4 regions of the Rhodococcus sp. 320_ES genome follow, and region 2 is predicted to be linked to each of the others. Evidence: riboswitches for the same ligand, from Rfam matches in the RefSeq annotation. Region 2 holds a riboswitch; each other region holds the start of a gene.
What was found. A riboswitch is a leader RNA that binds a small molecule or an ion and turns the genes downstream of it on or off. The one in region 2 is predicted to bind S-adenosylmethionine.
Positions count from the first base shown of each region.

Region 1 (7,517 bases), on a different contig from region 2:
GTGGAGCAAGCAGATCGATCGGTGGTCCAGTAGGGGACACCCGAAGGCCGACAACGACATTCCGGCACCGGTGCTCGATCTCGCCGCACAGATCGAGAACTTTCCGCGGCACCTCGGAATCCACTCCGGCGGAATGGTGATCTGCGATCGCCCCATCGCCGACGTCTGTCCGGTCGAGTGGGCGCGAATGGAGAACCGCAGCGTTCTGCAGTGGGACAAGGACGACTGTGCCGCAGTCGGTTTGGTCAAGTTCGACATGCTCGGGCTCGGAATGCTGTCCGCGTTGCACTACATGATGGACATGGTCGCAGAACACAAGGGAATCACTGTCGACCTGGCGCAGCTGGACCTGTCCGAGATGGCGGTCTACGAGATGCTGCAGCGAGCGGATTCGGTGGGCGTGTTCCAGGTGGAGTCGCGCGCACAGATGGCGACGCTGCCGCGGCTCAAGCCACGTGAGTTCTACGACCTGGTCGTCGAGGTCGCGCTCATTCGTCCCGGACCCATCCAGGGCAACTCGGTGCACCCGTACGTCAAGCGCCGCAACGGACTCGAAGAGGTCACCTTCGATCATCCGTCGCTCGAGAATGCGCTCAAGCGCACGCTGGGTGTGCCGCTGTTCCAGGAGCAGCTGATGCAGATGGCGGTGGACGTGGCCGGGTTCTCGGCAACCGAAGCCGATCAACTGCGTCGGGCCATGGGATCCAAGCGCAGCCCCGAGAAGATGGAACGCCTCCGCAGCCGCTTCTACGACGGTATGCGTGAGCTGCACGGCATCACCGGGGAGAAGGCGGACCGAATCTTCGACAAGCTTTACGCCTTCGCCAATTTCGGTTTCCCCGAGAGCCATTCGCAAAGTTTCGCCGCGCTGGTGTTCTACTCGTCGTGGTTCAAGCTGCACCATCCGGCCGCGTTCTGCGCCGGTCTGCTGCGGGCACAACCGATGGGGTTCTATTCGCCGCAGTCGTTGGTCGCCGACGCTCGTCGCCACGGTGTGCCGGTACACGGACCCGATGTGAACGCCAGCCTCGCCGAGGCGACCGTCGAAGGCGGGGGAAACGAGGTGCGCCTCGGCCTGGCCGACGTCCGCAACGTCGGAAAGCCGTTGGCCGAGAAGATCGTCGACGCGCGTCTTGCCGGCGGTCCGTTCACGAGCTTCCTCGATCTCACCGGTCGAGTGGAACTGTCGGTGGCGCAAGCCGAGTCGTTGGCGACCGCCGGCGCTCTGACGTGTTTCGGAGTGACCCGTCGAGAAGCGTTGTGGGCGGCCGGGGCCGCGGCGGCGGAACGACCCGATCGACTTCCCGGTTTGGGCGCGTCGACACGCTCACCGTCGCTTCCCGGCATGAGCGCATGGGAGCTGGCCGCCGCCGACATCTGGGCAACCGGGGTCTCACCCGACACTTATCCCACTCAGTTCCTGCGCACACGGCTCGACGAGATGAAGGTGGTGCCGGCGAACCGTTTGCTGAGCGTCACCGACGGAGACCGGGTTCTGGTGGCGGGGGCGGTGACACATCGGCAACGTCCGGCCACCGCCGCGGGTGTCACGTTCATCAACCTCGAGGACGAGACGGGGATGGTCAACGTGGTGTGTTCGATCGGCCTGTGGTCGAAGTACCGCAAGCTCGCGCAGCTGTCGACGGCGCTGTTCGTACGCGGCAAGGTGCAGAACGCGGAGGGCGCGGTCACGGTGGTCGCCGACCAGCTCGAGGCCCTGGATCTGCGGGTCATCCTCAGGTCGCGCGACTTCCGATGACGGGCGACGTGTCGGTCAGACTCCGCCGTCGAAACCGATCTGACGCCACGCCTCGTACATGACGATCGAGGCGGCGTTCGCGAGGTTGAGCGATCGACGGCCCGGCACCATGGGAATGCGGACGCGGTCGGTGACGTGAGCGTCGTCCAACACCTCCGGGGCCAGCCCGGTGGGTTCGGGACCGAACAGCAGGACGTCACCGCGTCGGTACTCGAGTGACGCGTACGAGGTGTCGGCGTGCGCGGTGAAGGCGAAAACCCGCTCCGGGGCGAGCGAGGTCCACGCCGCGTCGAGGTCGTCGTGCACGGTCACCGACGCGAGATCGTGGTAGTCCAACCCCGCCCGGCGCAGCTTCGGCTCGGACAGGTCGAACCCCAGTGGGCGCACCAGGTGGAGCTCACACCCGGTGACGGCGGCCAGGCGAATCGCGTTTCCGGTGTTCTGCGGAATGCACGGTTGGTGGAACATCAGTCGAAACACCGGTCCAGACTGCCATGTGAAAAACTTCTCCCGTGACCGCGCTGCGACTGGATGGAAAACTGACCCGCGACGAGATCTTCGTCGACCTGACCGCGCGTGTTGCCGCACTGCGCGAGAAGGGAATCGTGCCGGGACTCGGCACCGTTCTCGTGGGCGACGACCCCGGATCCGCCGCGTACGTACGCGGTAAGCACAACGACTGCGCGAAGGTCGGCATCGAGTCCATTCGGCGCGATCTGCCCGCCGACGTCTCGTCCGAGGAACTCGACGCGGTCATCGACGAGCTCAACGCGAACCCGGCGTGCACCGGATACATCGTGCAACTTCCGCTGCCGAAGCACCTCGACGAGAACCGCGCGCTCGAGCGCGTGAACCCCGACAAGGACGCCGACGGTTTGCATCCGGTCAACCTGGGCCGGCTGGTGCTGGGCGCTCCCGGTGCGCTGCCGTGTACCCCGCGCGGCATCGTGCATCTGTTGCGCCGTTACGAGGTTCCGATCGACGGGGCGCACGTGGTGGTGATCGGTCGGGGCGTCACGGTGGGCCGACCCATCGGGCTGATCCTGACTCGGCGCAGTGAGAACGCGACGGTCACGTTGTGCCACACCGGAACTCGTGACCTGGCCGCCGAGGTTTCCCGCGCCGACATCGTGATCGCGGCCGCCGGAGTGCCGAGTCTGATCACCGCCGACATGGTGCGGCCCGGCGCCGCGGTGATCGACGTCGGGGTGAGCCGCACCGACGACGGACTGCGCGGGGACGTCGCAGCCGACGTCGCCGAGGTGGCGGGGTTCCTTTCGCCCAACCCCGGCGGTGTCGGACCGCTCACGCGCGCCTTTCTGTTGACCAATGTGGTCGAACGGGCAGAACGGCAGCTGTGAGGCGTCAGAGCGTGGTCGGCCGCAGCATTCCGGTCGTGATGGTGTTGGCCATCATGGCCGCGGCCGCCGTGCTCGTTCTCGCCGACCGGTGGCGCCGCGGGTCGCTGCTGTTCGGCGTCGCCATCGTGTTCGCGGCGCTGCTGAGGTTGTGTCTGCCGTCGGATCGCGTGGGGATTCTCGCGGTCCGCTCGCGCGCGTTCGACACGGTGTCGCTCGCCGCCGTCGGCGGCGCGATCGTGTGGTTGTCGATCTCGATCGATCCGCTGGGCACGGGGTAGTTCAGGAACCGGCCAGTTCGCCCCGCGCCAGGTCCATCGTCCGGCCCAGCATGGACGCCACGGGAACCGCTTCGGTGAGAAAGCCGTCGTGACCGTCTCGGGAGAGCACCACGTTCAGACCCTCGCAGTTCGGCAGTGAATCGGCGATCAGCTGCTGCTGCCGAATCGGGTAGAGGCGGTCGGAATCGACACCGCCGACCACGGTCGGAACCGTCGTCGCCCGTAGTGCTTCCTCGACGCCGCCGCGTCCGCGGCCCACGTCGTGTCGATTCATCGCTTCGGACAGCAGCACGTAGGTGCCCGCGTCGAACCGGCCGACCAGCTTGGCGGCCTGATGTTCGAGGTAGCTCTGCACCGCGTATCGGCCGCCGTCCAGAGCGTCTTCGTACTGCTGTGACCGGTTGCCGAAGCGGGCGTCCAGCTCCTGGTCCGTGCGGTAGGTCAGGTGTGCGATGCGGCGCGCGATGCCGAGCCCGGCCTCGGGAAGTCGGCCCGTGCCGTGGTAATCGCCGTTCTGCCAGTTCGGATCGCTCGTGATGGCCGCGATCTGCGTGGTCTGCGTACCGATCTGATCTGCCGAGGCGCGTGCACCGACGGCGAGCACCAGCGCCGACGCGACGCGGTCGGGATGCCCGACGATCCATTCCAGCGTGCGCATACCGCCCATGGATCCGCCGACCACCGACGCGAACTTGGCGATGCCGAGTGCGTCGGCGAGCTGTCGCTCCGCGGTCACCTGGTCGCGAATGGAGATGGCGGGAAAGCGTGAGCCCCACGGATTGCCGTCCGGCGCAAGCGAACTGGGCCCGGTGGTGCCGCGGCACCCACCGAGAACGTTCGTGGCCAGGATGCACCACTCGTCGGTGTCGAGCGGGGCGCCCGGACCGACGGCGTCGTTCCACCAGCCGGGTGACGGATGATCCGGACCCGCCGGGCCGTGCACGTGAGAATCGCCGGTCAGTGCGTGCTCGACCAGGACGACGTTGTTTCGTTCGGGCGACACCTCACCCCAGCGTTGTACGGCAACGGTGACGTCGGGGATGCTCTGCCCACTCTCGAGCTGGACGTCACCGATGTTCACGAAGCCCAGTTGCCCGTCCGGCGGCGGAAACGCAGCCGGACGGGCGACGGGTGTGGAGCTGAGGGTCAAGACGCCGCCGCAGCGACCGAGGCCGCACCCGAGGCGGCGCGGAAACCGCCCTCGAGGTCGGCGAGGATGTCGTCGATTCCCTCGATACCGACGGCCAGCCGGACGAGACCCGGAGTGACACCGGACGCGAGCTGCTCTTCGGGACTGAGCTGCGAGTGGGTCGTGGACGCGGGGTGGATGACGAGAGAACGCACGTCTCCGATGTTAGCGACATGGCTGTGCAGTGTGAGTGCATCGACGAAGCGTTTGCCCGCGTCGGCCCCTCCGGCCAGCTCGAACGCCACGATCGCGCCGGCGCCCCGCGGGGCGAGTTGCTGCCCGCGCTCGTACCACGGCGACGACGGAAGGCCGGCGTAGTTGACCGTCACCACGTCGCTTCGGCCGATGAGGTAGTTCGCAACCTTCACCGCGTTCTCGACGTGCCGTTCCAGGCGCAGGCTGAGCGTCTCGATGCCCTGGCTGATGAGGAAGGCGTTGAACGGCGAGACCGCCGCACCGATGTCGCGTAGCAACTGCACGCGAGCCTTGAGTGCGAAGGCGGGCGCTCCCAGGTCGGCGAAAACCACGCCGTGGTAGCTCGGATCGGGGGTCGTGTACTGCGGATGGCGGCCCTGCGTCCAGTCGAACGTACCGCCGTCGACGATCACGCCCGCTACGGCGTTTCCGTGCCCACCGAGGTACTTCGTCGCCGAATGCACCACGATGTCGGCGCCGTGCTTCAGCGGCTGGATGAGGTACGGGGTGGCGACGGTGTTGTCGACGATGAGCGGAATTCCGGCGCTGTGGGCGACGTCCGCGACACCCGGGATGTCGAAGATGTCGTTCTTCGGGTTCGAGATGGTCTCGCCGTAGAACGCCTTGGTGTTGGGCTGCACGGCGCCGCGCCAGTGCTCGAGGTTGTCAGGGTCCTCGACGAACGAGACCGTGATGCCCAGCTTCGGCAGTGTGTAGTGGAAGAGGTTGTAGGTACCGCCGTAGAGACGCGGGCTCGAGACGATGTGATCGCCCGCCTCCGCGAGATTGAGAATGGCGAGTGTCTCCGCGGCCTGGCCCGATGCGAGCAGCAGCGCCGCCACGCCACCCTCGAGCGCGGCGATCCGCTGCTCGACGGCGTCTTGCGTCGGATTCATGATGCGGGTGTAGATGTTGCCCGGCTCGGCCAGACCGAACAGTGCCGCGGCGTGATCGGTGTTGTCGAAGGTGTACGAGGTGGTCTGGTAGATCGGCAGAGCGCGGGCGTGTGTCACCGCGTCCGGGGTCTGGCCCGCGTGAATCTGCTTGGTCTCGAAGCTCCAGTTGGCGGTGGGATCTTCGGGTGCAGCGTCGGGGGAGATGTCGGTCATGGTCGATCCTTCGGGGTCGCGTCGACGCCGCGGCCGTATCGGGCGGCGGTGTCGGGAAAGTCAGAGAGAAGTGTGGTGTCGGGGTCTATCGGGGACAGCTACACATGGTGAGAAAACCTCCGATGGCTGCTCCGTGGAGAGCATCCGGTCAGTGGGCCCGTCGTGCGGACCCGCGCTTGCTCCCGATCAGGTAGATCGAGTAACCCGGTCAATCACCCGGGGCACCCCACCGCGGCTGGAGGGTTGCCGGCCAGCAAGCCGGGGCTCGATGCTGGCACTCATGACCTTGGCGGCGATATTAGCCGAGGCCTGCCGTGAGTGGAATCACGGCTGCTCGATTCGTGAATGGGCGACCGCGGGTTGGACAATGGTTGCGCTACCTACTGAATCGAGAAAGTGTCATGACCCAGGTCGTCGAACGCGACATCCTCCAGTCTCCGGACGTGACATCCCGGAGCCGACGTGGCGCGATGCTGGCTCTGGCTCTCGGCGGATTCGGCATCGGCACCACGGAATTCGTCTCGATGGGGCTTCTTCCCGAAATGGCGTCGAGCGTCGGAGTGACGGAACCGGTTGCCGGCCACTTCATCTCCGCCTACGCACTCGGCGTCGTCGTCGGTGCACCGACGATCGCCGCACTGGCCGCGCGCGTCGAGCGCAAGACGTTGCTCATCGGTCTCATGGTCGCCTTCACGATCGGCAATCTGGCCACCGTCCTGGCCCCGACCTACGGAACTCTGGTCGCAGCGCGGTTCGTCGCCGGCCTTCCGCACGGTGCGTTCTTCGGCGTCGCGGCACTGGTCGCCGCGCATCTCGCCGAACCCGGCAACCGAGCCAAGGCCGTCGCCTTGGTCATGATGGGGCTCTCGGTGGCGAACGTCATCGGCGTCCCGGCGGCGTCGTTCATCGGACAGACCTTCGGGTGGCGCTCGGCCTTCGCCGTGGTGGTGGCCATCGGCATCGTCACCGTCGGCGCTCTCTGGAAGCTCGTTCCGACGTTGCAGGGTCTGCACCTGAGCAATCCGATCAAGGAACTCGGCGCACTGCGCCGCGTGCAGGTGTGGATGACCCTGCTGTTCGGCATGGTCGGCTTCGGCGGAATGTTCGCCGTCTACACCTACATCAGCTCGACGCTGACCGACGTCTCCGGTCTGCCCCGCAGCGCGGTGCCGGTGGCCCTGATGATCTACGGGCTCGGCATGGTGGCCGGCAACGTGCTCGGCGGCCGTATTGCCGACCGGGCCCTCATGCCGGGGCTGTTCCTCTGCATGATCGCGCTCGTCTCCGTGCTCGTGGGCTTCGTCTTCGCCGCCCACAATCCCGTCACGGCGCTGATCTTCGTGTTCCTCATCGGCGTGTCGTGCTCGGCGATGATCCCCGGACTGCAGACGCGGTTGATGGACGTCGCCGGCGACGCCCAGACCCTCGCGGCGACCCTCAACCACGCGGCGCTGAACCTCGCGAATGCCGGTGGAGCGTGGATCGGTGGTCTCGTCATCGCAGCCGGTTACGGGTACACCGCACCTGCGGCGGCGGGCGCGATTCTCGGAGTTCTGGGATTGGGCGTTCTCACCACTGCCGTCGTACTGGATCGCCGCGCCCGCGTCTGAGCGGATGGCAGACTTT
Region 1 covers NZ_JCAWAG010000005.1:289,361-296,877, forward strand. Annotated here, with positions in the region: gene AC59JP_RS19045 (error-prone DNA polymerase) at 1-1,759, shown strand, start outside; gene AC59JP_RS19050 (tRNA (cytidine(34)-2'-O)-methyltransferase) at 1,775-2,239, opposite strand; gene AC59JP_RS19055 (bifunctional methylenetetrahydrofolate dehydrogenase/methenyltetrahydrofolate cyclohydrolase) at 2,272-3,120, shown strand; gene AC59JP_RS19060 (DUF3017 domain-containing protein) at 3,159-3,398, shown strand; gene metX (homoserine O-acetyltransferase MetX) at 3,400-4,548, opposite strand; gene AC59JP_RS19070 (bifunctional o-acetylhomoserine/o-acetylserine sulfhydrylase) at 4,545-5,891, opposite strand; SAM riboswitch class IV at 6,059-6,177, opposite strand; gene AC59JP_RS19075 (MFS transporter) at 6,293-7,501, shown strand.
Region 1: another riboswitch for S-adenosylmethionine. It lies ahead of AC59JP_RS19070 (bifunctional o-acetylhomoserine/o-acetylserine sulfhydrylase); the one in region 2 lies ahead of AC59JP_RS13610 (aminotransferase class V-fold PLP-dependent enzyme).

Region 2 (7,517 bases):
CAGATCCACTCGGAGTAGCAGGCGAAGCCTTCGTGCAGCCAGATGTCGCGCCAGCGCCCGATAGTCACGCTGTTGCCGAACCACTGGTGCGCGAGCTCGTGCGCGACCAGGCGCTCGTACCGCCGGGTTCCGTCGCAGTGATTCGCGCCGAAGATGCTGAGTCCCTGTGCCTCGATGGGGATTTCGAGATCGTCGTCGGTGACCACGACGGTGTAGTCGGCAAACGGGTAGGGCCCGTACAGCCGCACGAACACGTCCATCATCTCGGCCTGACGACCGAAGTCGTGAGCGTACGACGCGGTCAGGCGCGACGGCAGCACGGCCGAGATCGGAACCGAGTCGGACTGCACGGTGTGCTTCTCGTACGGGCCGATCTGGATGGTCGCGAGGTACGACGCCATCGGCTCCGGCTGGTCGTAGACCCAGGTGGTGCGCGAGGACTTGGTCTGCTTGCGCACCAACGTCCCGTTGGCCAGAGCGAAGTACGGCGAGTCGGTGGTGATCGAAATGCGGTAGCTCGCTTTGGAACTGGGGTGATCGTCGCACGGGAACCAGGACGCGGCCCCGTTCGGCTGGCTGGCGACCAGTGACCCCTCGGTGAGTTCCTCCCACCCGACCTGCCCCCACAGTCCGCGGATCGGTTGCGGGTTGCCGTTGTAGGCGACCACGACCACGAACGGCGCGCCGGTGGCCAGGGGCTTGCTCAACGAGACGGTCAGTTTGCCGTCGCGGTGGGCGTATTTGCTTACGCGCGAACCGTTCACGGTCACCTTGGACGCGCTCAGGGCCGGTCCGAAGTCGAGCGAGAACTTCTGCAGCGGCGCCACGGTGACCGCACTGACCGTCGCCTTGCCCGACAAGCGGTTCGCACTCACGCGGTACTCGAGCTCGAGGTCGTAACGGGAGACCTTGAATCCCCGATTGCCGTTCTGGGGCAGGTAAGGGTCGATGGGTGGTTCGATGGCCTCGCTCTCGAACCGTGGAGTCAGCGGCTTCACCGGGCGTCCGACTCGCTCAGAGGATCTCCTTTGACCCACGGCGCGATCGGGTTGCCCTGCCACCGGCTGGATCCCGGCACGCGGTCGCCGCGCATCACCAACGACGCGGGTCCGACGGTGGCGCCGGGCCCGATACCTGCAGCGGGAAGCGCGACGCAGTGCGGCCCGAGGGTCGCACCGGCTCCCAGGGTGACGGTGTCCATACTCATGATCCGATCATGGAACAGATGTGTCTGTACAACGCACCCACGGTTCACCGTCGCTCCGTCGCCGAGGGTGATCAGATCGGCTTCCGGCAGCCAGTACGTCTCACACCAGACGCCGCGTCCGATGGTGGCGCCCAACCATCGCAACCACACGTTCAGCACCGCGGTGCCCTCGGCGGCGCGTGCGAACCACGGGGCGGCGACAGTCTCGACGAACGTGTCCGCGACCTCGTTGCGCCAGACGAACGAACTCCACAACGGATGCTCGACGGCTCCGATGCGGCCCACGACGAGCCACTTCGCGACGGCCGAGACGGCCGCGGCCACCGCCCCGGCGACGAGGAGCACCAGTCCGCTCAGCAGCGCCGCCAGCCAGTACCCGACGCTCGACGCGAGCGCCGTCAGCCCGACCAGCACGCCCCAGCCGATCGCGAACGTCACCATCACCGGAATCAACCGGCACGTCTCGACGACGGCGCGAGCGATCTTGAGCTTGCGCGGCGGGTCGAACGTGCGGGCCGTGTCCGCCGAATGGGGTGCACGGCGCAACCGCACGGGCGGGCTGCCCAGCCACGACGACCCCGATTTCGCCTTGGCGGGCGCCGCGGAGAGCACCGCGACGAGACCGTTCTTCGGCACTCGGCGCCCGGCGCCGGCCATACCCGAATTGCCGAGGAACGCGCGCTTGCCCACCTTCGCCTCGCCCAGCAGCATCCAGCCGCCGCCGAGTTCGTAGCTCGCGACCATCGTGTCGTCGGCGAGAAACGCGCCGTCGCCGACGGTGGTGAACTTGGGAACCAGCAGAACCGTCGACGCCTCGACGTCCTTGCCGATGTCGGCGCCCAGCAGTCGCAGCCACCGCGGGGTCAGCAAGGAGGCGTAGAGGGGGAAGAGGAACGTGCGGGCGGCGTCCATGAGGCGTTCGGTGGCCCAGACCTGCCATCCGATGCGGCTGCGCACCGCGTGATACCCCGGCACCAAGCCGATCGAGAGCAGCCGCACGGCGACCACCGTGATCACCGCGTACACGAGCAGGCTGAGCAGCGTCGCGAGCGGAAGCCACGCCAACCCGAGGCCGAGTGCGCCGGCGAGTGTGGTGGTGTCACGCACGCCCCACCCGATCAGCGCGACGCCGAACGCGAGCGCGAGGATCGACAGACCCGACAGCAACAGTGAGGTGATGCCGTAGGCGACCACCCATCGGCTCGCGCGCGGTGGGGTGTTGGCCGGCCAGAGATGCTCGGCCTTACCGACTTTCGCGGCCGGCGACCCCGCCCACTGCTGGCCGGCCTTCACCTTGCCGACGACGGCGGATCCGGCGAGGACCTCCGCGTTCTTGCCGATCTGCGCTCCGGGCATGACCGTCGAGCGCGCCCCGACGGCAGCGCCGGCGCCGACGGTGATGTGACCGATGTGCACGACGTCGCCGTCGATCCAATGCCCGGACAGGTCGACCTCGGGCTCGATCGAGCATCCGTCGCCGAGCGACAGCATTCCGGTGACGGGCGGGAGCGTGTGCAGGTCGACGCCGCGCCCGATGTCGGCGCCCAGCGCCCGTGCGTAGTAGACCATCCACGGTGCGCCGGACAGGTTGGAAGCGCCCGACGCGTCGGTGAGCCGTACCGCCGTCCACAGGCGCAGATGGACGCTGCCGCCGCGTGGGTACGAGCCGGGCTCGATGCCGCGCAGCAGGATTCGCGAACCGATCACCGAAATCGCCATCCGGCCGATGGGCGTGATGAACAGCAGGAACCCGGCGAGAATCCACCACCAGGACACCGTCGGCAGCCAGGGGATCGGGGTGAGCGCGGACACGACGTTGGCCGAGGCGCCCAGCCACGTCGTCCACTGCAGCCCGGTCAGCGTCGTCAGGGGAACCGTGGCCGCGATCTGCGCCCACTGCGCCCTTCGCGGCGTCGGAACGACCTCCCGGGGTTCGACCGCCTCGGTCGGAGCCAGCTCGTCCAGCATGCTCACCAGCGAACCCAGGCGCGGGTGGTCGTAGAGCTCGGCGACGGTCACCGACGGGAACTTCTCGCGCAACTTCGTCACCAGCTGTGCGGCCGAGAGGGACCCCCCGCCCGCGGCGAAGAAGTCGACGTCGGGTGAGTCGATCTCGGTGCCGAGCACATCGGTCCACATGTCGGCAACCCAGCGCGCCGTGCCGTGCAGATCCGAGGTGGGCACGGCATCGGACTGTCGGCGCGGCAGCGGCCACGGCAACGCGTTGCGGTCGACCTTGCCGGAGGTACGCGTCGGCAGTTCGTCGAGGAGGGCGAGCCGCGGAACCAGCGCGGTGGGCAACCGGTCGACGAGGATCTCGCGGGCGCGGGCCAGATCGAAATCTGGATCGGTGCTCGCGAGATATCCGACGAGAATCGGTGTGCCGGAACCGGTCTTGCGCACCGCCGCGGCTGCCGCGCTCACTCCCGGGAGAGCCTGCAACGCGTTGTCGACCTCGCCGAGTTCGATGCGGCGTCCGCCGACCTTGACCTGATCGTCGGCGCGGCCCTGGAACAGCAGACCCTCTTCTTCCAGGCGTACGAGATCGCCACTGCGATAGGCACGTTCCCACCCGAGAGACGGCATCGGGGCGTACTTCTCGGCGTCCTTGGCCGGGTCGAGGTAGCGCGCCAACCCGACGCCGCCGATCACCAGTTCGCCGACGTCGCCGATCGCGACCGGTTCGCCGTCCGGTCCGACGACTGCGAGATCCCAACCGTCCAAGGGCAATCCGATGCGCACCGGTCCCTGGCCGTCCATCAGGGCAGCGCATGCGACGACGGTGGCCTCGGTGGGGCCGTAGGTGTTCCAGACCTCACGTCCCGGAACCGCAAGGCGCTCGGCCAGTTCCGGCGGGCAGGCCTCACCTCCGAAGATGAGCAACCGAACGTCCTCGAGCGTGACGGCCGGCCAGAGTGCCGCGAGGGTGGGCACCGTCGAGACGACGCTGATGTCGCGCGCCACGAGCCACGGTCCGAGATCCATGCCGCTGCGCACCAACGATCGAGGAGCGGGCACCAGACACGCGCCGCCCCGCCACGCCAACCACATCTCTTCGCAGGAAGCGTCGAACGCGACGGACAGTCCGGCCAACACGCGGTCGCCGGGCCCGATCGGATTGTCCTGCAGAAACATTCGTGCCTCGGCGTCGACGAACGCCGCGGCGTTCCGGTTGCTGACCGCGACGCCCTTCGGGGTGCCGGTGGATCCGGAGGTGAAGATGATCCAGGCGTCGTCCTCGGGGTTGGGACGACGGACCGGTCCGGCTCCGGGCGTGGCCGCCGCCGTGGCAGTGACACCGGACTCCATGACGATCGCGGTGACCCCGGCCTCGGAGAAGACGAGCTCGGCACGCTCGTCGGGATCGTCGACGTCGACGGGGACGTAGGCCGCGCCGGCGCCGATGATCGACAGAATCGCCGCGTACAGCGAGTACGTTCCCGACGGCATCCGGATGCCGACGCGGTCGCCCGCGCACACCCCGGCCCGGCCCAGCCACTGCGCTCCCTCGTCGATGGCGTCGAGCAGCTCGGTGTACGAGATGGTGGTGTCACCGTCGTCGATCGCGGGTGCGTCGGGGAAACGCCGCGCCGTGTCCTCGAGCACGTCGATCAGCGTCCGCGCGGGCGGGGCCTGCGCGGATCTCAGGTACGTCTCGGGAATGCGGGTCTGCAGTGACAAGGTGTGGCGGCCTTTCCGGTCCTTTTCTGGTGCAGGTGTTATCCCACATTCAGTTTGCGCGCGGGTGAACAACTGCGCCCGGTTGACAACCGCGCGTGTCCTTTGTCATCCTTCCTGCCAGGTCACGAGTACCAGCATCAAGCCCCGGCTCGCTGGTCGGCAACCCTCCTCCGCGGTGGGGTGCTCCGGGTGACGACCAGGCCGTGTCCCGAACCGGGACAGGGCAAGCGCGGACTCCTCGTGGGTCCCCTTTCCGAGGGAGAACTCTGTCATGACCACCGCATTGCGTACCCCCTGCGCCGTCTCGGGCGCCGATCTCGACGTTCCTCTGCTCGACGGCCGCACGGTTCGCTACGCCAACTTCGACTACGCCGCCAGTGCTCCGGCCCTCGAGGCGGTCACCGACGCGGTACGAAACGCGTTGCCCTACTACGCTTCCGTGCACCGCGGCGCCGGGTACCCCTCACAGGTGTCGACGCAGGCCTACGAGGACGCGCGCGCGACGGTCGGGGACTTCGTCGGTGCACGCGACACCGACGTCGTGGTCTTCACGCGCAACACCACCGATTCGTTGAACCTGTTGGCGCGCTGCGTCCCCGGAGACACCGTGGTGCTCGACATCGAACACCACGCGACGCTCCTGCCGTGGCACGGTCGACGCGTGGTGAAGGCCGCCGACTCGTTCGACGAGACCTGCCGGCGCCTGATCGCCGAGCTGTGGTCGAAACCCGCTGCACTGCTTGCGGTCACAGGTGCGTCGAACGTCACCGGTGAGGTGCTTCCGCTCGCCCGGCTGGCAGCCATCGCGCACGAGTGCGGCGCCCGTATCTGCGTCGACGCAGCACAACTGGCGCCGCATCGGGCCGTCGACATCGCAGCACTGGGTGTGGACTACCTCGCGTTCTCCGGGCACAAGCTGTATGCCCCGTTCGGTGCGGGAGTCCTGGTGGGCAACCGTGATTGGCTCGACGCCGCCGACCCCTACCTCGCCGGTGGCGGCGCCGTCACCGACGTGACCGTCGACGAGACGGCGTGGGCAGCATCGCCGGAACGTCACGAAGGCGGCACCCCCAACGTCTTGGGAGCAGTGGCGCTCGCAGCCGCATGCACCGCCCTGACCACGGTGGACTCCGTCGGCCACGAGCGAGAGCTGACCGACACGCTGCGACGCGGGCTGGCGGCGATACCCGGCGTGTCGTTCCTGCGCGCCTTCGACGACATCGAGGACACGGTCGGCATCGTCACCTTCGTCGTCGACGGGTTCGAGCCCGCTCGCATCGCGTCGTACCTGTCGGGCGAGCACGGAATCGGCGTGCGCGACGGGCGGTTCTGCGCCCACCCGCTGCTCGCGAAGCTCGGTGCTCCCCGCGGTGCGGTGCGTGCAAGCCTCGGTCTGGGAACGTCCGGCGCGGACGTCGACCGTCTGGTCGACGCGGTGTCGGCGCTGGTGGACGAGCGCAGTGTGACGTACGACGCACTCTCCGGCGCGGAGGCGACGAATGGTTAGCATGAGTTTCATGTTCGAGAGCACTCGATGGGCCCGTAGGCACGTCGATCTGTGCCGCGTCTCGTCCACCGCGTGTCACCCCTGAAATACGGCGACTGCACCGCAGCGTTTTATAAGCAGGGCCCACCAGCGCGACAAGGACATCTCATGACAACTGCACCCCGCGTCTCCATCGGGACTCTCGATCTCACCGTCGACGCACCCACGCTCGAGACCGTGCGCATTCAGGCGTCGGATCTGGCGGAGGCACAGGCTCAGCGCTCCCGCTTGCGTCAGGACTTCGCGGCCGCCGGTCACGACCCGGACCAACTCGCGGTGATCCTCGACGTCGACACGCACATCGCCGCCGACGCCCGGACCGCCCGCAAGGACCTGGCCAACTCGGTGTCGGTTCCGGCTCCGCAATCGTTGCTGTACGTCGGCACCGCCTCCGGCCTCGCCGGGCTGATCGCCGACATCAAGGCCGCCGACGTCGCGGACGGGGTGAATCTGCACCCGATTCTCGAGCAGGACCAGGTTCGCAGCCGCATCGTCGACGACGTCCTGCCGGTGCTGGCGGCGCGAGGCGCGGTCCTGAACTCCGAGGCCGTCGCCGGTCTCGCCCAGCCCGGATCGACCCGGAAAGCAAGCTAGTCAGGCCCGACGTCGACCGCCAAGCCTGCGGTGATGCGGAGGAGCTCGCTGTAGGTGGTGCGAAAGAGCGTGTTGGGGTGGCCCCCCGCGGCCCAGAGTTCTTGGTGCAGGCCCAGATCGGTGTCGACGAAGGTCGGCAGGTTGGTCGGGTGGCCGACGGGCGCGACGCCGCCGATCGGCTGACCGGTGGCGTGCTTGACCACGTCGAGCGGTGCGCGCACCAGCGTGCCGTCGAGACGTGCTCCGGTCGCCTCGAGGTTCACGTTGTGTGCGCCGGAGACGAGCAGCAGTACCGGGTCGTCGTCGAGCAGAAACACCAGCGACTTGGTGATCGCACCGACCGGAACACCCACCGCCGCAGCAGCTTCGGCGGCGGTGTGCGTCGGCTCGCTCTGCGTCACGATGACCCCGTGGTGGCCTCGTGAGATCAGAACGTCCGCGACGTGCGCTGCGTTCGGATGCAGGAGCCGAGACATCACGCGCCTCGGG
Region 2 covers NZ_JCAWAG010000003.1:631,377-638,893, forward strand. Annotated here, with positions in the region: gene AC59JP_RS13600 (M1 family metallopeptidase) at 1-998, opposite strand, end outside; gene AC59JP_RS13605 (Pls/PosA family non-ribosomal peptide synthetase) at 995-4,888, opposite strand; SAM riboswitch class IV at 5,009-5,124, shown strand; gene AC59JP_RS13610 (aminotransferase class V-fold PLP-dependent enzyme) at 5,160-6,395, shown strand; gene AC59JP_RS13615 (putative leader peptide) at 6,406-6,480, shown strand; gene AC59JP_RS13620 (hypothetical protein) at 6,543-7,028, shown strand; gene AC59JP_RS13625 (YbaK/EbsC family protein) at 7,025-7,504, opposite strand; gene alc (allantoicase) at 7,504-7,517, opposite strand, start outside.

Region 3 (7,517 bases), on a different contig from region 2:
ACCGACGACGAGGTCTTGCACGCCGCGTTCTGACCGAACTCGAAGCCGAGATCGGGGCTCGGGGGTATTCGCGGATCTACCTCACGACCGGATGGCGCCAGCCCGAAGCCGTCGGCCTGTACGTCGCGGCCGGCTACACACCGTTGTTCGATCCTCGGACCGAACCGATCGAGGGCGTGCCCCGTGCCTTCGAGAAGACCATTGGAGCTGTGTAATGACCTCTGCCACCGACAGTTTCGCCGTCGGAATCGACGTCGACCCGAAGGACACCGTCGCCGGCGACGTTCTCACCTCCCGTGTCGTCGGTGCCGAGAACGCAGGATTTACGTTCGTGACGTTCGAGGATTCTCCGGTTCACGAGGGTTTCGAGAGGGTGGATGCCATCACCCGCGCGGCATTCGTCGCCGCAACCACGAGCACGATCGGACTCGTTCCGGTTGCCGGGACCACGTATTCGGAGCCGTTCCACATTTCCTCGCAGCTGGCATCGCTGGACTACGCCTCACGCGGGCGCGGAGGGTGGATCGCGGAACGCTCGCACCCTCTGGCCGCCGAGGCGCTGGGCAAGCCGGTGGTCGAGGGCTCGGATCTCTATCGCGAACAGCGTGACTCGATCACCGTGGTGCGGGATCTGTGGGACTCGTGGGAGGATGACGCTGTGGTCCGCAACGTCGCCACCGGTCGGTTCCTCGACGCGAGCAAACTCCACTACATCGATTTCGTGGGGGAGTCGTACACCGTGAAGGGGCCGTCGATCGTGCCTCGACCTCCGCAGGGGCAACTGGTGGTGTTCGGGCGGGACGGTGAAGTGGATCCCGATCAGGTCGACGTCGTGCTCGTGTCCGGAACCAGACCGACCGTCGATGCTCTCCTGGTAGAGGAGATCACCGTCGACCTCGTCGACAAAGCCTCCGCGGCCTCGCTTCTCGATCGGCTCGTCGCTCTTGCGGACGAGGTCGACGGAGTCCGGCTCCGGCCCACCGACCTGGACCGCGACCTGCGTGCACTCGCTCGGTACGTCCTCCCACCGCTCTTCGAACGTGGCATCGCCCATCGGCCGGTACCGGGTACCTCGCTTCGGCAGTCGCTCGGATTGACCCGTCCCGCAAACCGATTCGGAGCTGCGTCATGAGCATCGACACCGGTCGTTCCGCAGACTCCGCTCCTCACAGGTTCCCCGACGCCCACGTCCACTTCGGTGTCTTCATGCAGGGCGTCAACCACACCACGATCTGGTCGGATCCTGCCTCGGGCTCGCAGATCGACTTCGAGACGTTCCGCCGTATCACCCAGACCGCCGAACGCGGATTGTTCGACGCATTCTTTCTTGGTGAAGGACTGCGGCTACGGGAACAGGACGGGAAGATCCTCGATCTCGACATCGCGGGTCGTCCCGACGCGATCACACAATTGGCTGCGCTGGCGGGTATCACTCGCAAGATCGGACTGGTCGCGACCCAGAACACCACCTACAACGAACCTGCCGATCTCGCTCGTCGGCTCTCCGGTCTCGACGTGCTGTCCGGCGGCAGGGCGGGGTGGAACGTCGTGACCACCGACAACGCGTGGACCGGTGAGAACTTCCGTCGCGGCGGCTTCCTCGACCATGCGCTGCGGTACGAGCGGGCCGGCGAGTTCCTCGATGTTGCTCGTGCACTCTGGGATTCGAACGGCGCCACTGTTCGCCACACCTCGCCACAGTTCGACATCACCGCCACGGCGACGCTTCCGTCCAGTCCACAGGAACATCCGGTCATCTTCCAGGCCGGTGATTCCGGTCAAGGGCGTGACTTCGCTGCCAAGCACGCAGACGTGATCTTCTCCCGTCACGGAACGCATTTCGACGACGCACTGGAATTCGCTGACGACATCAGGGCGAGGCTCGCGGCACAAGGTCGGCCCGAAGAGGACATCAAGGTGCTCCCGTCGACACAGATCGTGTTGGCCGAGAACGCATCCGAGGTCGAGGAAAAGGTGCGCTGGGTCATGGACGGCCAGTACACCGGTCCTACCGCGCTCTCCTTGGCCGCGCTGGTGTGGGGCAAGGATCTGTCGTATCTCGACCCGGACGGCCCACTTCCGGTCGAAGATCCGGTTCCACAGGCGATCTCGGGGACTCGGGGCGCGTTCCGCGACGGAAACGACCCGATCGAGGTGGCGCGGGAATGGCGCGCACTCGCGGAGGCCAAGAATCTGTCGCTCAGGGAGGTGGTCATCGAGACCACGTCGCGCAGCGGGTTCGCCGGCACACCAGGCCAAGTGGCCGACGAGCTCGTGTGCTGGGTCCGCGGCGGAGCGAGCCACGGGTTCAACATCTCCCCGTACATCGTCCCTGGCGGGCTCGACGAGATCGTCGACTGGTTGGTGCCGGAACTGCAGGAACGCGGTGCCTACCGGACGTCGTACGAGGGTTCCACGCTGCGTGAGCACCTGGGCCTGGACCGACCCTTGACTCGCCGAAACCACGTCTGATCCTTCGGTTTTGCGCCGCCCGCCGGGGCGGCATACTATGAAGACTCACCATCCAGAGCGACCGAGAGACTTGGCTCGTCGACGTCGCAGCAACCCCCCGCGCGTGCGGGTGAGGGTGCTACCGCCAAGACCGATGGAGGCACCATGAACTGCATCTCAGGGTCCGGCACCAACACCTGGGCCCGTCGCCATGTCGATTTCGGTCGACTGTCGGCATCGACCTGTCGCAGCTGACGCTCCGGTCACTCCTCTTCTGACACGCGCGCGGATCTCCGCCGCGTTCCTTTCTCGTACCACGATCACGGAGATTCCTCGGTGCCCACTCACCATGCACACAGACCTGCTCTGAAGACGCTCGTCGGCCTCGTCGCTCTCACCACGGTACTGACCGCCTGCGGGGGAGCCGGCGGAACGCAGAGCGCGGACGCGGGCCCCGCCCAGCCAGGCGGCACGCTGAAGTACGGGCTCTCGACGGCGCCGACCTGCTCGGACCCCGCTCAGGCAGGAACCAATCAAACCATCTATGTCACAAGGGCAATCGTCGATTCGCTCACCGATCAGAATCCCGACACGGGCGAGATCGTGCCGTGGCTCGCGGACAGCTGGGAGGTCGGTGCGGATGCAACGGTGTTCACGTTCAAGCTCAAGGGCGGTGTCACGTTCAGCGACGGAACGCCGGTGACAGCGCAGTCGGTGAAGAACAACTTCGACGCCATCGTGAACACCGTCGGCGCGGCCAAGGCTCCGTTGGCCGCGAGCTACCTTCAGGGTTACGTCGGAACCACCGTCGTCGATCCGCAGACGGCGCAGGTCACGTTCTCCTCGCCCAACGCGCAGTTCTTGCAGGCGTCCGCGACGTCGCAGCTCGGATTGCAGGCCGACGCCACCACGTCTCAGACGCCCGAGGTGCGGTGCCAAGGCGGCAACATCGGCAGCGGCCCGTTCACCTACACCGACTACCAGCAAGACCGGTCGGTGACGCTGGCCAAACGAGCCGGATACTTGTGGGGTTCAGAGGCTTTCGGACATACAGGTGAGGCGTACCTCGACGGGATCGAATTCACGGTGGTGCCGGAATCCGGTGTTCGCACCGGCAGTCTGTCCTCGGGCCAGCTCGACGCCGTCAGCGACGCGCTGCCACAGGACGCGCCCACCATCGAGGCAACCGGTGGTCGCGTCCTCACGACATCGAACCCCGGCACCCCCTTCGGAATTCAGCCCAACGTCTCACGCGGTGTGCTCGCGGACCCCGAGGTGCGCAAGGCTCTCGTGCCGGCGATCGACCGGCAGCAGCTGGTCGACACGGTCCTCGGACCCGACTTCAAGCCGGCCACGAGCACACTCGCGAGCAAGACGCCGGCCTACGTCTCGCTTCCGGACGTGACGTTCGATCCCGAGAAGGCGAAGTCGATCCTCGATGCCGCCGGGTGGGATCCCGGCGCCGACGGAATACGCGAGAAGGCCGGGCAGAAGCTGAGTTTCAAGATTCTCTTCAGCGCCGTCTTCGCCGGTAACCAAGCGATTCTCGAACTGCTCCAGCAGCAGCTGCGTGACGTGGGGGTCGATGCACAGCTGGATCTGACGTCGGTTCCCGATTCGATCGCCCGGCAGAACGCCGGTGACTTCGAGGCCACGTACTACAACAGCACCCGCGCCGACGGCGACATCCTGCGTACGTCGTTCGCCGTCGACGGACGGAACCTGAACCAGCGCGGCCCGATTGCCGATCTCGACGCGTCTCTGACCGATCAGTTGCGCACCACCGACACCACCCAGCGCGGTGAGATCCTGGCGGATGCTCAGCAGCAGGTACTCGACAACGGGTTGTGGATTCCGACGGTGGAGCTGTCCCAGGCGGTCGGTGCCAGTGCGGCGGTGCAGGATCAGCGGTTCGATGCCTCGGCCCGACTGCAGTTCTTCGACACCTGGCTGAGTAGGAGCTGACATGCTGCGCTACCTCGGATTGCGTGTGCTGCAGGCAGTCGGCGTGTTGTGGGCGGCCTTCTCGATCTCCTTCGTGGTGCTGTTCCTGCTTCCGTCCGATCCGGTCAGCATTGCCGTCGACTCCGGCGGCGGCAGTGGCACGCCGGTCGACGCGGCGGCGGTCGCCGAACTCCAGGCCCGCTACGGCCTGGACAAGCCGGTACTCGAGCAGTATTGGACGTCGCTCACCAACGCGGTCCGAGGTGACTTCGGAACATCCATCTCCACCGGTCAACCGGTGACCACCGCCATCCTCGATGCAGTGCCGAGCACACTGGCCCTGGCCGGCTTCGCGCTGGTGCTTGCTGTGGTCTTCGGCGGAGGCCTCGCGTTCGTCGCGACGTACACCCGTGCGCGGTGGTTGCGCACGGCCCTGTTGTCGTTGCCTCCCCTCGGAGTGGCGGTGCCGACCTTCTGGGTGGGTCTGCTTCTGCTGCAGGCATTCTCCTTCGGACTGCCGATCTTCCCCGCATTCGGCGATCGCGGGTTCGGTTCGTTGGTTCTTCCGGCGATCACCCTTGCGGTGCCGACCGGAGCGGTCATCGCCCAGGTGCTCTCCACCAGCTTGACCACCACGTGGCGCCAACCGTTCACCGCTGCCGCGGAGGCGAAAGGGGCGTCGCGCTGGCGAGTTCAGACGCGCCACGTGCTCCGGTTGGCGAGCGTCCCGGCCTTCACGATCGCCGGCGTGCTCGTCGGTGAACTGCTGGCCGGGTCGGTGGTCGTCGAAACCGTGTTCTCCCGTGCCGGTGTCGGGCGACTCACGCAGACCTCGGTTCTGGCGCAGGACATACCCGTGGTGCAGGGCATCGTGGTGATGACATCGCTGGTCTTCGTGCTCGTCATGCTTGCGGTGGACGTCGTCTACCCGCTGATCGATCCTCGAATAGTGCAGCGCAGCAGCAAGACCGAGAAGAGCAAGGAGGCCGCACATGTCTGACGTCCTGGTTCTCGACAAGCTGCCCGTGGGCACTGCGCCCGAACCGACCCCACGCCGCCGGCGGGGATCACTGCGCCGAGTGACAGGCACGGTGGGCGTCGCAGTGTCGGTGATCGTGCTGATCGTCGCGCTCGGATTCGCTGTCGCGCCGTCCGTGTTCGCGAGCGGTGACCCACTGCGCGCCGCGCCGGCGGACAAGCTCCAGGGCCCGAGTGCCGCCCACTGGTTCGGGACCGACAACATCGGCCGCGACGTCTACACCCGAGTGGTCCACGGAGCCGGACTGTCGCTCAGCGCAACCCTGTTGGCGGTCGCCATCGCGTTGGTCGCCGGCACCGTTCTCGGCCTCCTGAGCGGCGCCGTGGGCGGTTTCGTCGATTCGGTACTGATGCGTCTCGTCGACGTTCTGCTGTCGATTCCGGCGTTGCTGTTGGCGCTGGCCCTGGTCACCGTATTGGGATTCGGCACCGTGAACGTGGCGATCGCGGTCGGTGTCACGCTCATCGCGAGTTTCGCCCGCGTCATGCGGTCCGAGGTACTGCGTGTTCGTCGGTCGTTGTACGTCGAGGCGGCGTTCGCATCGGGGTCGCGGTGGCACACGGTGCTGTGGAACCACATTCTGCGCAACGCCTATCCGCCCGTGATCGCCTTGGCCGCGGTGCAGTTCGGTATGGCGGTGCTGTTCGTCTCCTCGCTCAGCTTCCTCGGATTCGGCGCAGTTCCGCCGACGCCGGAATGGGGATCGCTGGTATCCGAGGGTCGCAACTTTCTGGCCACGTCCTGGTGGCTCACGACGCTTCCCGGACTCGTGATCGTCGTGGTGGTGTTGGCAGCGCACCGCGTCGGGCACGCGCTCGATCGGGGTGATCGCGCATGAGCGCTCTGCTCTCCGTGGACGGCCTGAAGGTCTCCTACGGTATGACCGAAGCGGTGCGCGGAGTCGACTTCGAGATCGCACGCGGTGAAGTGCTCGCTCTCGTGGGCGAGTCCGGCTCGGGCAAATCGACGACCGCACAAGCGATCATCGGTCTGCTGGCCGGCTCCGGTGCGATCACCGGTGGCACGGTGACGTTCGACGGTGAGCGTATCGACAACGCGAACCACCGCCGGTTCGAGAAGCTCCGCGGAGCCCACCTCGGTCTCGTCCCGCAGGACCCCACCACCTCCCTCAACCCCGTCAAGCGCGTCGGCGAGCAGGTGGCCGAGGTCCTGCGTATTCACGGTCTGGCCGACCGTCGCACGGCCGCAACCGAAGCCGTGCGCATCCTCGACGAGGCGGGCATCGACAACCCCGAGTTGCGGGCGCGCCAGTATCCGCAGGATCTGTCCGGAGGGCAACGCCAGCGCGTGCTCATCGGCATCGCGCTCGCGTGCCGGCCGGAACTGGTGATTGCCGACGAGCCGACCAGCGCGCTGGACGTGACCGTGCAACGTCGCATTCTCGACCACCTCGCCGCCCGGACGTCCGAGCACGGCACCTCGGTCTTGTTGATCACGCACGACCTCGGGGTCGCAGCGGACCGCGCCGACCGAATCGCGGTCATGCAGAACGGTGAGATCGTCGAAATAGGCACCGCGCGCGACGTTCTCGACAATCCCAGCGCCGACTACACCAGAAAGCTGATCGCGGCGGCGCCGAGCTTGACGTCGGTGCGGGTACCGCGGGCAGACCGGACGGACGACGCCGGATCCGGTTCGCAACCCCCGTCCACCCTGCTCTCGCTCCTCAACGTCTCCAAGACCTTCGCGATCGGGCGGGGCCACCGCCTGCAGGCGGTCGACGACGTCTCCTTCGACGTCGAGCGCGGCCGCACCGTCTCCATCGTCGGCGAGAGCGGGTCGGGAAAGTCGACGACTGCGCGCATCGCGCTCAGACTCGAAGACGCCTCGGCCGGCGCGATCCATTTCGACGGTGACGACATCACCGACGTGCGCGGCACAAGATTGCGAGCGCTGCGTCGGCGCTTCCAGATCGTGTATCAGAACCCGTACGCGTCGCTCGATCCGTCGCTGCGAGTGAAGGACATCGTGGCGGAGCCGTTGGCCGCCTTCGGATTGGGTACCCGCTCGAACCGTCTCGACCGAGTGGCGGAACTGCTCGATCAGGTCGCATTGACCCCCG
Region 3 covers NZ_JCAWAG010000006.1:5,499-13,015, reverse strand. Annotated here, with positions in the region: gene AC59JP_RS20620 (GNAT family N-acetyltransferase) at 1-215, shown strand, start outside; gene AC59JP_RS20615 (LLM class flavin-dependent oxidoreductase) at 215-1,132, shown strand; gene AC59JP_RS20610 (LLM class flavin-dependent oxidoreductase) at 1,129-2,472, shown strand; SAM riboswitch class I at 2,518-2,612, shown strand; gene AC59JP_RS20605 (ABC transporter substrate-binding protein) at 2,788-4,416, shown strand; gene AC59JP_RS20600 (ABC transporter permease) at 4,418-5,395, shown strand; gene AC59JP_RS20595 (ABC transporter permease) at 5,388-6,272, shown strand; gene AC59JP_RS20590 (dipeptide ABC transporter ATP-binding protein) at 6,269-7,517, shown strand, end outside.
Region 3: another riboswitch for S-adenosylmethionine. It lies ahead of AC59JP_RS20605 (ABC transporter substrate-binding protein); the one in region 2 lies ahead of AC59JP_RS13610 (aminotransferase class V-fold PLP-dependent enzyme).

Region 4 (7,517 bases), on a different contig from region 2:
TCCGTGAATGTCCAGCTCGAGTCGGTGGGGACCTCCAGAGCCAGGTTGTCCAGGCGGTAGGTCGCGAAGTCGTACTTCTCCTTGCGTTCCTCGGTCACCGTCACGTTGGAGATGAACGCGTCGTTCTCGCCGGAGTCGATCTTGACGAAGTTCTGCGCCCAGTCCGCGGTCTGTCGGTCCACCTTCAGCCCGAGCACGTCGGCGAACAGGTTGGCCAGATCGATCTCCGATCCGATGACCGTCGTGTCATCCGTCGCGTAGAAGCCCAGGGGCGGAACCGATCCCGCCGTACCGGTCACGACGATGGTTCCCCGGTCCCTGATGGCCTGCGGCACTTCGGCGGCAATCGCGTCGACCTTCTCGGTGTGGATACGCCCGCTCTGCTCGGGCGAAAGATCGTAGGACACACCCTCGTTCGAGACGACGGTGCTCTCCGCCGAGGGGTCACTGCATCCGGTGGCGACGAGCGCGAGGACGGCAGCAGCGGACAGGACCGACGCGAGGCGCCGGGACGATGAAGACATGGTTCTACTTTCGTTTCTGTGTTGCGGGAGAGGAGGAATCAGAGAACGTGCGACAGGAAAGACCTGGTCCGCTCGTTCTCGGGGTTGTCGAATACGGCTGAAGGAGAACCTTGTTCGACCACGACGCCGCCGTCCATGAAGACCACGGTGTCGGCGACCTCGCGTGCGAAGCCCACCTCGTGCGTGACGATGATCAGCGTCGCGCCATCGCGAGCGAGACTGCGAATCACTTCGAGGACCTCACCGACCAACTCGGGATCGAGCGCCGAGGTCGGTTCGTCGAACAGGATGACTTTGGGCCGCAGCGCGAGTGCACGTGCGATGGCAACGCGCTGCTGCTGTCCGCCGGACAGTCTGCGCGGGTAGTCGTGCGCCTTGTCGCCGACGCCGACGCGCTTCAGCAACTCGAGGGCTTCCGGCTCGACCTCGGACCGACGTCGCTTCTGAGCCGACAGCGGAGCTTCGACGACGTTTTCGAGAACAGTCAGATGCGGGAACAGATTGAAGTTCTGGAACACGAATCCGATCTGCGAACGTTGGCGCAGAATGTCTTTCGGCTTCAGCTCGTGGAGCCTGTTTCCCTTGCGCCGGTAGCCGACCAGTTCGCCGTCGACCCGAATGGAGCCGGCGTCGATCTTCTCGAGGTGGTTCAGCGTGCGCAGAAGCGTCGACTTGCCCGAACCCGACGGACCGAGGATGGCGGTCACCTCGCCGGGGCGGACGGTGAGGTCCACGCCCTTCAGCACCTCGAGTGGGCCGTAGGACTTGTGCACTCCCCTGGCCTCGACGGCAAATCTGGAGTGTTCCAACTCGATTGTCATCGGGTCGCTCCGCGCGGTGAGAGCGGAACTCCCGCAAGTTGCCTGCGCAGCTTCTGAATCGGCGTCAGTGGCACGGTGCGCAGTGCGCCCTTGGCGTAGTGGCGCTCGACGTAGAACTGCACGACCGACAGGATCGAAGTCAAGATGACGTACCAGACCGTCGCGACCATGAGCATCGGCACGACGCGTCCACTGCGGCCGTAGATGACCTGCACTTGATAGAACAACTCGGCGATGGCCATTACCGACACGATCGAGGTGCCCTTGAACAAGCTGATGACCTCGTTGGCGGCATTCGGCAGAATACCCCGCATTGCCTGCGGCAGAACGATCTTGAAGAACTCACGCCGCTTCGGGATGCCCAGTGCGGCGGCCGCCTCGAGCTGACCCTGGTCGACCGAGATGATGCCGGCGCGAACGATCTCGGCGGAGTACGCGGCCTGATGCAGGGCAAGGCCGATGATCGCCGCCGTCGAGCCGCTGATCACGCTGTTGACGTCGAACGCGAAGAACGACGGCCCGAAGGGAATTCCCAGCGACAGCGTCTGATAGAGGTACCCGATGTTGAACCAGAAGAGCAGTTGCACGATCAGCGGAATCGATCGGAATGCCCAAATGTAGAACCAGGAAATGATCTGTAGCACCGGGTTCTGGGACAGCCGGGCAGCGGCGAGGGCGATCCCCAACGCGAAGCCGATCAACGTTCCCCAGAACGTCAGCTGAATCGTCAACCACAGCGCGGCGACGACGGACTTGGCCGTGAAGTACTGGGCAAATGTGCCCCAGTCCCAGCCGGCGTTGGTGGCGAGTCCATGGACAAATTGCGCAACCAGCACCAGTGCGGCGATGGATGTCACCCATCGCCACGGGTGCCACGTTCTGGCGACGATCAAGTTCTCGCCGTCGGCCGGGTCCGCCTTCTCGGCAGCCGGGCGCGCGTCGGTAGTGGTCACTTCGGTTCTCTCCCATCGGTCCTGGCGGTAGCACCCGCACGTGCTCGGCACGGGGTTGCTGCGACGTCGACGAGCCAGGTCTCTCGGTCGCTCTGGATGGCTAGGCAAAACCTACGCGCAGTGTCGATCCGGGTCGACAGTTCGAATCAGCGTGATTGGAAGGGCGTGGTGATTCCTCGCGAATCGAGAATGGGACGCACGCCCTCCGCGAAGTGATACGCCTCTTCGAGGTGTGGATAACCGGACAGGATGAACTCGTCGAAACCGCAATCATGATATTCGGCAATCACATTCGCGACTTCCCTGTGCGACCCGACCAGAGCTGTACCCGCTCCACCGCGAACCAGACCGACCCCGGCCCACAGGTTCGGATAGATCTCGAGGGAGTCCTTCGACCCGCCGTGCAGCGCAGCCATTCTCCGCTGCCCCTCCGACTGGGACGACGAATGCAACAGGTGGGCATCGGCGACTTGCTCGTCCGGCAGCGCGTCGAGCAGTCGCTGCGCCACCGCCCATGCCTCCTCTGAGGTGTCGCGGCTGATGGTATGCAGACGAATGCCGTAGGTGAGCTTGCGGCCCTCCTCGTCCGCAAGCGCCTGCACGCGTTCGATCTTCGCGCGTGCGTCAGCCGGAGGCTCACCCCACGTCAGGTACGTCTGCACTCTCTTGGCCGCCACCGCCAGAGCAGGATCGGACGAGCCGCCGAACCAGAACTCGGGCAACGGGTCGGGAGGCTCGGACACTCGCGCATCCGCGACCCGGAAGAACTCGCCGTCGTGGTCGACAGGTCCCTCGGTCCAGATTCGACGCACGAGATCGAGAAACTCGTCCGTGCGGGCGTAACGGCGATCGTGGTCGTTCCAATCACCGAACCGCCGCTGCTCGGCGTCGTCACCGCCGGTGACGACATTCAACAGCAGCCGGCCCTCGGAAAAGCGTTGCAGGGTTGCCGCCTGCTGTGCGGCCAACGTGGGGGGCGTCAGGCCCGGGCGGAACGCGACGAGGAATTTCAGGCGCCGGGTGCTGTGGAGCAGCGCAGCGGTGGTGAGCCACGCGTCCTCGCACCACGTTCCGGTCGGAGTCAGAACCCCTTCGTACCCGAGCCGGTCGGCTGCCTGCGCAACTTCGGTCAGGTAGCGCAGCGTGGGCCGTCGAAAACCGGCAGGTTCTGCCTTCTGCGCGGAGGCATGAGAAGAGCCGACGATGGACCGACCGTCACCGGCCGTCGGGAGGAACCAGAAGATGCGTGCGGTCACGGGTAGCTCCAGTGGGGGTCTATGGGGAAATCGGCGGTGTGCGAACCAGTGTGAGCACGGATCGTTTGCGCAGCACGAACCCCAGCGATTCGTACATCGCGATGGCGGAGTAGTTGTCCGCACGCGCGTGCAGAAACGGCACCTCGCCGCGCTCGCGGATTCCGTGTCCGACCGCCCGCACCAATCGTGCGCTCAGTCCTCGGCGGCGGTAGTCGGGATCGGTGCAGACCGCGCTGATCTCGGTCCACCCCTGCGGATGCATCCGCTCTCCGGCCAGCGCGACCAGTGCACCCGCGTCGAAAAGTCCGAGATACGTGCCCATCTCGATCGTCCGCGTCCGAAACGGACCGGGTTGGGTTCGTTCCACGAGATCCAGGATCGCCGGGACGTGCTGCGCGCCGAGGACAATGGCCTCCGCATCCGGTTCGACGGCGAGGGCAGATCCGTCCAGTTGCACCGAGCCGAACTCACCGAGCAATTCCCATCCGGCGGGCGGAATGTACGGGCCGCGCAACGCAACCTCGACGCCGGGCCCGATCAGGGCGGCGAGGTCGACGTAGTCCTGCTCGGTCATCTCCGGCGGGTGACCGACGAACCCGGCGACCTCGGTGTCGTAGCGCGCGATCCGCCCCGACCAGGTCGCGAACCGCGCATGGGCTCTGCGCAGCGACGAGCGCACCGGGTCGTCGAGCGGGTGCACGGCAGTCTCCGTCGTCATCCGATCACGTCTGCCGCGCGGCGCTCTTGACCGCATGGGCGACCTCGGCGCGCAGCGCCGCGTACTCCGAGGTGCCGCGTAGTTCGTCCGGGTCGATACCCGTGCGCGGGAGATCGGATGCGATGTCCAGAGCGATTCGTCCGGGTCGGGTCGACAGCACCACGATGCGGGAACCGAGAAACGCCGCCTCGTCTGCACTGTGCGTGACGAAGACGGCGGTCCGCCCCGTTTCGTGGCCGACTCTGCGCACATCCTCCTGCAAGCGCTCGCGCGTGAGAGCGTCCAGCGCGGCGAACGGTTCGTCGAGCAGCAACAACGGCGTCTGCGCGGCCAAGGCGCGCGCGATAGCGACTCTCTGTTGCTGACCGCCCGATACTTCCCAGACCTTCCTGTTCTCGGTTCCGGTCAGACCGACCCGTTCGAGCAGTGCATCCCGCGTGACTCGCCGCTCGGTCTTGGGTACCTGCGCGTATCGCAGCGCGAGATCGATGTTGCCGCCCACGGTCTTCCACGGAAAGAGCCTGGGCTGCTGGAACACCACTCCCGCGCCGACTCCCGGTTCCGGACGTCGACCCGAGACGGTGACCGAACCCTCGGTCGGCGCGTCGAACCCTGCCACCAATCGCAACAGTGTGCTCTTGCCACACCCCGACGCGCCGACGAGAACCAGGAACTCACCGGGCTCGATGCGCAGATCGATGGGACCGAGGGCCGTTACCGCATCTTTCCCCGACCCGTAGACCCTGGTGACGTCGTCGAGGGTGACGGACCCGTCGACTCGGATGTCACCGGAGACGTCAGTCTGTGAGGACACCGGGGAGTCCCTTCGTATAGATGGCCGACTGGAACGTCGACAGATCCGGTGCCGACGGAATCTGCTGCTGTTCGGCCAGGAACTCGGCCGCGCTGTGCAGGTTGTCGGCAATGTTCCCCGGGTTGCCGTCGGTGCCGAGCCACTCCGGCGACGTCAGCTGATCCTTGGTCAGGAAGACACCTTGCGCGAGCTGGCCTTTGGCCTCGTCCTTGCTGATTCCGATCTCGGCTGCGACGGCGGTGGCAGCGGCATCCGGGTCGCTCTGCACCAGGTCCAGAGCGCGTGCTTCGACCTTGCGCCAGGTATCGACCACCTCGGGCTTCGATGTCGCGAGCGCCGTCGACACCACACCGAGGTCGAGGGTCGGCTTCCCGTTCGCGGCCAGCTCGCGGCTGGTGATCAGTGTCGTACCGTCTGTTCGGAGTTGATCGAGGGTAGGAAGCCAGGTGTACACGGCATCGACATCCCCCCGCTCCCACGCCGCCAGAGACGCCTGTGGTTGCAGGTCGATCAGCTGGACGTCGTTGGCCGTCAGACCGGCCTGATTCAGTGCGGCCAGAAGACTGTAGTGCGCGGTGGAGGCGAAGGCCGTAGCCACTCTCTTACCCCTCAGGTCGGCGACGGACTCGATCCCGGTCTCGTTCCGGGCAACCAGCGCTTCGTTGTCGCCGGCGACGTCGAGCACGAACGCCACCTGGTACGGAATGTTCAGTGGCGCAGACAATCCGCGCGCGACCGGACTGGAGCCGATTGCACCGAAGTCGATCTGGCCGGCGATGAACGCGGTGTTGATGTCAGCGCCCGAATCGAACTTCGTCCACTCGATGTTGTAGTCGGGGAGCGCGTCCTCGAGCCAGCGATTGTTCTTCACCACGAGATCGCCGCTCGGGAACGACTGGTAGGCCAGCCGCAGCGTGGGTTTGCTGCTGTCCGAGGCGTTGTCGCCTCCGACGGCGCAACCACCCAGTGCCAGCACGAGGACCGCCGCAGCCGCGACAACACGAACCAGTGATCTCATATCTTTCCCCTCCAGGGAACAGCGCGGCGCTCTGCCGCGCGTAACAGGCCGTCGATGATCAACCCCGAGATTCCGATGGCGAAGATGCCGACCAGGACCACCGGGGTGTTGTTGTAATTGCTTGCGTCCTTGACCATTCCGCCGATGCCGGGCAGGCCGTTGAACAGTTCTGCGGCGACGACCGACGAGTACGCCATTCCGACTGCCAGTCGAATCCCGGTGAACGTCTCCGGGAGCGCCGACGGAATCACCACGTCTTTCAACACGGCGAGACGTGACGCGCCCAACGCCCGGGCTGCTTCGATCAGAGCGGTCGGTGCAGCCAGAACGGCAGCGGTGGTCGCGACCGCAGTCGGAGGCAGAGCGGCGAGCGCCAACAGCGTCACCTTGGGCGCTTCGTCGATGCCGAGCCAGATGACGAGCAGGAAGAAGTACGCGAGCGGAGGCAGTGCCCGCAGAAACGTGAGCCAGGGCTCGAGAACCTTGCGAACCCACCCCACGGTGCCCATTGCCAAGCCCAGAACGATGCCCAGCACGACACCCACGACCACACCGAGCAGAACCCGCCGCAGCGTCATGTACAGGTGCTCCCAGAGCAGGAAACCTTGGTAGCCGCGGACGCCGTCGTGCGTGGTCGAGACCGTGACGAAGGCGTCCCACACGGTGGACGGGTACGGCACGAACGTCTCGTTCCAGACGCCGGACGACGCCGCGATCTGCCAGACGACGACGAAAGTCACGAAGGACAGCAAGGGAAGAGCGACGGTGGAGACGCCGAAGGATCTGCGGGCGCGACCTTTTCGGCGTGAGAGTGATTCGGTGACGCCAAGAGACGAGGACATGTAGGGGACTTCCCACGAAGGAGGACGAGCACGCGGTCGCGACAGAAGCGGGGAGATCACCGGCAACAGGAGGCGCGCATTCGGGAATTTGTACGCGACCGAGTTCGATCACGCAACTCGCCTGTGCCGCAACCGATGATGGGGTTTCGGTCCATAGTTTTGCTCGAGCTGATTCGAATTACCGATGCATTTCGAACCACGTCGATCCGAATGCTGTGCAGGATCGTCCGCTACCGGGAGAGTGATGCGACCATCCCTGCACTCCAACGGAGTTCCCATGAGCACCACGGTCTCGCCGTCAGCGCGAACAGACATCGACATCGCCATCGGCGTACTCATCGGTGTGTACGGATACACCCGCGAAAACGCCGTGGAGGTGCTGGTGAGGCGGGCGCGCAGTCAGAACGTCGGCCTACTGCGCGCGTCCCGGAACCTGATCGCGTCCGCGCAGATTCCGACCCGGCTGCGGACGTCGCGTGACTGATTCCGATCACGTCGATCCGAATGCTGTTGCGGTGCAGAGCGCTCTGCAAAGTTCGTGGTGTCACCGCATCGCCGGGTGACGGCCGAG
Region 4 covers NZ_JCAWAG010000006.1:13,790-21,306, forward strand. Annotated here, with positions in the region: gene AC59JP_RS20625 (ABC transporter substrate-binding protein) at 1-524, opposite strand, end outside; gene AC59JP_RS20630 (amino acid ABC transporter ATP-binding protein) at 563-1,345, opposite strand; gene AC59JP_RS20635 (amino acid ABC transporter permease) at 1,342-2,298, opposite strand; SAM riboswitch class I at 2,308-2,401, opposite strand; gene AC59JP_RS20640 (LLM class flavin-dependent oxidoreductase) at 2,445-3,554, opposite strand; gene AC59JP_RS20645 (GNAT family N-acetyltransferase) at 3,574-4,272, opposite strand; gene AC59JP_RS20650 (ABC transporter ATP-binding protein) at 4,277-5,056, opposite strand; gene AC59JP_RS20655 (taurine ABC transporter substrate-binding protein) at 5,070-6,104, opposite strand; gene AC59JP_RS20660 (ABC transporter permease) at 6,101-6,946, opposite strand; gene AC59JP_RS20665 (ANTAR domain-containing protein) at 7,224-7,430, shown strand.
Region 4: another riboswitch for S-adenosylmethionine. It lies ahead of AC59JP_RS20635 (amino acid ABC transporter permease); the one in region 2 lies ahead of AC59JP_RS13610 (aminotransferase class V-fold PLP-dependent enzyme).